Regions from separate parts of the Virgibacillus halodenitrificans genome, predicted to be linked through region 2. Evidence: a T-box and tRNA genes for the amino acid it is inferred to sense, from the RefSeq annotation. Region 2 holds a T-box; the other holds one or more tRNA genes.
What was found. A T-box is a leader RNA that pairs with one kind of tRNA and senses whether it is charged. The one in region 2 lies ahead of proS (proline--tRNA ligase), so its partner is inferred to be a tRNA-Pro.
Positions count from the first base shown of each region.

Region 1: it has a tRNA-Pro gene. The T-box ahead of proS (proline--tRNA ligase) is inferred to sense a tRNA for this amino acid. The anticodon was not compared.

Region 1 is NZ_CP017962.1:106,326-108,708, reverse strand. It holds rRNA gene BME96_RS00560 (16S ribosomal RNA) at 1-1,034, opposite strand, end outside; tRNA gene BME96_RS00555 (tRNA-Ala) at 1,186-1,261, opposite strand; tRNA gene BME96_RS00550 (tRNA-Pro) at 1,271-1,347, opposite strand; tRNA gene BME96_RS00545 (tRNA-Arg) at 1,353-1,429, opposite strand; tRNA gene BME96_RS00540 (tRNA-Leu) at 1,434-1,521, opposite strand; tRNA gene BME96_RS00535 (tRNA-Gly) at 1,529-1,603, opposite strand; tRNA gene BME96_RS00530 (tRNA-Leu) at 1,617-1,701, opposite strand; tRNA gene BME96_RS00525 (tRNA-Lys) at 1,705-1,780, opposite strand; tRNA gene BME96_RS00520 (tRNA-Thr) at 1,833-1,908, opposite strand; tRNA gene BME96_RS00515 (tRNA-Val) at 1,914-1,989, opposite strand; rRNA gene rrf (5S ribosomal RNA) at 2,025-2,140, opposite strand; rRNA gene BME96_RS00505 (23S ribosomal RNA) at 2,263-2,383, opposite strand, start outside.
Region 2 is NZ_CP017962.1:385,510-387,892, reverse strand. It holds gene proS (proline--tRNA ligase) at 1-1,347, opposite strand, end outside; T-box leader at 1,416-1,632, opposite strand; gene BME96_RS02075 (GNAT family N-acetyltransferase) at 1,678-2,106, opposite strand; gene BME96_RS02070 (cysteine hydrolase family protein) at 2,229-2,383, opposite strand, start outside.

The DNA.
Region 1 (2,383 bases), 280 kb from region 2:
CGATTGCAGAGGATGTCAAGACCTGGTAAGGTTCTTCGCGTTGCGTCGAATTAAACCACATGCTCCACCGCTTGTGCGGGCCCCCGTCAATTCTTTTGAGTTTCAGCCTTGCGGCCGTACTCCCCAGGCGGAGTGCTTAATGCGTTAACTTCAGCACTAAGGGGCGGAAACCCCCTAACACCTAGCACTCATCGTTTACGGCGTGGACTACCAGGGTATCTAATCCTGTTCGCTCCCCACGCTTTCGCGCCTCAGCGTCAGTTACAGACCAGAGAGTCGCCTTCGCCACTGGTGTTCCTCCACATCTCTACGCATTTCACCGCTACACGTGGAATTCCACTCTCCTCTTCTGTACTCAAGTCCTCCAGTTTCCAATGACCCTCCACGGTTGAGCCGTGGGCTTTCACATCAGACTTAAAGGACCGCCTGCGCGCGCTTTACGCCCAATAATTCCGGACAACGCTTGCCCCCTACGTATTACCGCGGCTGCTGGCACGTAGTTAGCCGGGGCTTTCTGGTTAGGTACCGTCAAGGTGCCGCCCTATTCGAACGGCACTTGTTCTTCCCTAACAACAGAGCTTTACGATCCGAAAACCTTCATCACTCACGCGGCGTTGCTCCGTCAGACTTTCGTCCATTGCGGAAGATTCCCTACTGCTGCCTCCCGTAGGAGTCTGGGCCGTGTCTCAGTCCCAGTGTGGCCGATCACCCTCTCAGGTCGGCTACGCATCGTTGCCTTGGTGAGCCGTTACCTCACCAACTAGCTAATGCGCCGCGGGCCCATCTGTAAGTGGTAGCTAAAAGCCACCTTTCAACTTTCCATCAGGTGATGAAAAGTATTATCCGGTATTAGCCCCGGTTTCCCGGGGTTATCCCAGTCTTACAGGCAGGTTGCCCACGTGTTACTCACCCGTCCGCCGCTCGTTCCACAAGCGTCACCTCCGAAGAGGATCAGCTTGCTTCCCGCGCTCGACTTGCATGTATTAGGCACGCCGCCAGCGTTCGTCCTGAGCCAAGATCAAACTCTCCATAAAAGTTTGAATAAGATCGACACCAATCAATCTTATCTCATGTCTTAGCTGCAGAAGCGTTAACTTCTGGCTTTTTAAAAATTAACGAAAAACGTCATGTTTTTCTTGACATACTGGTTGTTTTGTTCAGTTTTCAAAGAACGAATGTAATAATTGGTGGAGCCTAGCGGGATCGAACCGCTGACCTCCTGCGTGCAAGGCAGGCGCTCTCCCAGCTGAGCTAAGGCCCCTTATTTAAATGGTCGGGAAGACAGGATTTGAACCTGCGACCCCATGGTCCCAAACCATGTGCTCTACCAAGCTGAGCTACTTCCCGTATAATGGCGCGCCCGAGAGGAGTCGAACCCCTAACCTCTTGATCCGTAGTCAAACGCTCTATCCAATTGAGCTACGGGCGCTAAATGGTGCCGAGGGCCGGACTCGAACCGGCACGGTAGAACCTACCGCAGGATTTTAAGTCCTGTGCGTCTGCCAATTCCGCCACCCCGGCTATGGCTTGGAGCGGAAGACGGGATTCGAACCCGCGACCCCCACCTTGGCAAGGTGGTGTTCTACCACTGAACTACTTCCGCATATACAATTAAATGGTGCGGGTGGAGGGAGTTGAACCCCCACGTCCGAAGACACTAGATCCTAAGTCTAGCGCGTCTGCCAATTCCGCCACACCCGCAAATGGTGAGCCATGAAGGATTCGAACCTTCGACCCTCTGATTAAAAGTCAGATGCTCTACCAACTGAGCTAATGGCTCGTACTAGATGTAATTATAACATCATATTAATTGTATATAGTATATAAGATAATGGTGCCGGCCAGAGGACTTGAACCCCCAACCTACTGATTACAAGTCAGTTGCTCTACCAATTGAGCTAGGCCGGCATAAATGGTGGAGGATGCAGGGCTCGAACCTGCGACCCCCTGCTTGTAAGGCAGGTGCTCTCCCAGCTGAGCTAATCCTCCAATACATTTTTCACTTCTTAAATAATAACATGTCCGCCTGGCGGCGTCCTACTCTTGCAGGGACAAAGTCCCAACTACCATCGGCGCTGGAGAGCTTAACTTCTGTGTTCGGCATGAGAACAGGTGTGACCTCTCCGCTATTGCTACCAGACCATCCTTAAAAACAAGGACAAGACATATTATATGCATTTTCGTGAAAAAATGCAAGGGTTTTTTTAAATTTATACCCTAAAAACTAAATAAGAGAAAAACAACGACGATCAAAGAAGAAAATTAGTTAAGTCCTCGATCTATTAGTATCCGTCAGCTCCACGTGTCACCACGCTTCCACCTCGGACCTATCAACCTCATCGTCTCTGAGGGATCTTACTCACTCGAAGTGATGGGAAGTCTC
Region 2 (2,383 bases):
ACGGGAAGTTGCTGTCGTTTCCTCTTTTATCTTTTCTTCACATGCTGTATCTCCACACCACATAGCTTTAATAAAGCCTGGGTTTTCTTCCAATGCTGCTTTGAACTCGTCCATGTTTTTTGCTACAGAAGTCTTTTCTTCTCGGTGTGCTTTTGCTTTTTCATATAAGTTTTGCTGAATCTCTTCTAGCAATACAGGAAGGCGGTCTTGTAATTCAGCTAGTGCAATAAATTCTTTTTCCCCTGTATCCCTACGCACAAGTACTACTTGGTTCTTTTCAATATCTTTTGGTCCCATCTCAATACGAACAGGGAATCCCTTCATTTCTGTTTCATTGAACTTCCATCCAGGAGTTTTATCACTCGCATCTATATCTACACGTACAAGATTCTTCAGTTGATCACGTAGTTCATATGCTTTATCCAATACGCCTTCTTTATGCTGGGCAATTGGTACAATCATAGCCTGGGTTGGTGCTATTCTTGGAGGAATAACTAAACCACGGTTATCACCATGCACCATAATTAGTGCACCCATTATGCGAGTAGACAGACCCCATGAAGTTTGATGCACATATTGACTTTTCCCATTTTCATCAAGATACGTAATATCAAATGCTTCTGCAAAGCCAGAACCAAAGTGATGGGATGTACCAGATTGCAATGCCTTACCGTCATGCATCATACTCTCGATTGTTAAGGTATACTTTGCGCCTGCAAATTTTTCTTTATCTGTTTTCCGCCCCTTCAGCACAGGAATAGCCAAGTACTTCTCTACAAGGTCAGCATAAATACCAAGCATTCTGTCTGTTTCTTCTGCAGCATCTTGATCAGTAGCATGCGCTGTATGACCTTCCTGCCAATGGAACTCAGAAGAGCGAAGGAATGGGCGAGTTGTTTTTTCCCAACGGACTACATTACCCCACTGATTATACAATTTCGGCAAGTCACGATAGGAATGGATATTATTTGAATAATAATCACAGAAAAGAACTTCTGAGGTTGGACGTACAGCAATTCTCTCTGTCAGCTCCTCTTCTCCCCCATGCGTTACCCAAGCAACTTCAGGTGCAAACCCTTCTACATGGTCTTTTTCCTTTTGTAAAAGGCTCTCTGGGATAAATAATGGAAAGGCTACATTAGAATGACCAGTTTCTTTAAATTTTTTATCTAATTCATCCTTAATATTTTCCCAAATTGCATATCCATATGGTTTAATAATCATTGTTCCACGAACTTGACCATACTCCACTAATTCCGCTTGTTTCACTACATCTGTGTACCACTGTGCGAAATCTTCCTCCATCGCTGTCACTTTTTCAACAAACTGCTTATTTTTTTTACCCAAGCTGAACACCTCTTTATATAAATTTATAATTTAATTAACAAATCGGAACACAAAAAATCCTCCATCCGAAAAGGGACCGAGGTCTGGTGGTACCACCCTTGTTTACAGGAAATACTGTACACTTAAATTGGTAACGGTCATAGACCGCGCACATCTTACAGCAACAAGGCTTTAACGATGGCGAACTCAGAGGCAGGTTCCCACTTATGTCTTTAGAAATTTCCAGCAGCCATTTCCTCTCTTGAAAAGACAATAAATTATACTAATCCTCTTCTACGTTTCATATATATTTCTAAATATAAAGCTATGCACATGGAAAGTCAAGCACTCTTAATAAAAGGCTTTTTCGTAAAGAGAGAACTGATCTCCCGCTTCCCCCACATGGCCCATAAACTGAAATCCAGCTCGCTGATAGAATTTATTTAATACAGGGTTATTTCCTATACAATCTAATCGTATATAGCTATTATTCACTTGGTATGAATTAATCATCCATTCAAGCGTTCGTTTACCAATTTGCTTATGATGATGTTCTTGATGTACAGCAAAACGATGCAAATAAAAGGCCTTATCTTCACGCTTTCCCCACATTTCAATATCCCACGGATTTTGATTAGGAGAAAAATTGAATACAGCTACTATATCAGTATTCTTATTTTCTACTATATAAGTGATATCCTCCACAATGTCTTCCATAATTTCGTTAATTTCAACATCATTATGCAGGTGCTCCCATTGATTTATATTCTTCTCATTCAACCAACTGGCAGCATTTCGTAAAATTTGAAATACTTCCTTAGCATCATCTTTTATTGCCTTTCTTACAGTATATTGATCAAAAGTATAAGAGCTGAATATTGAACTCAGTTTTCTCCCCCCCTTTAGCGTATTTGCACACCGAGCGTGTTTTCAAAATGGCTAAGAGCCCATTCGTGTCCAGCTTGATTAAAGCTTGCTACTGCATCTTTATGAATAACAATTTGAAAGCCTTTATTATAAGCATCTACAGCAGTATGAAGAATACAAATATCTGTAC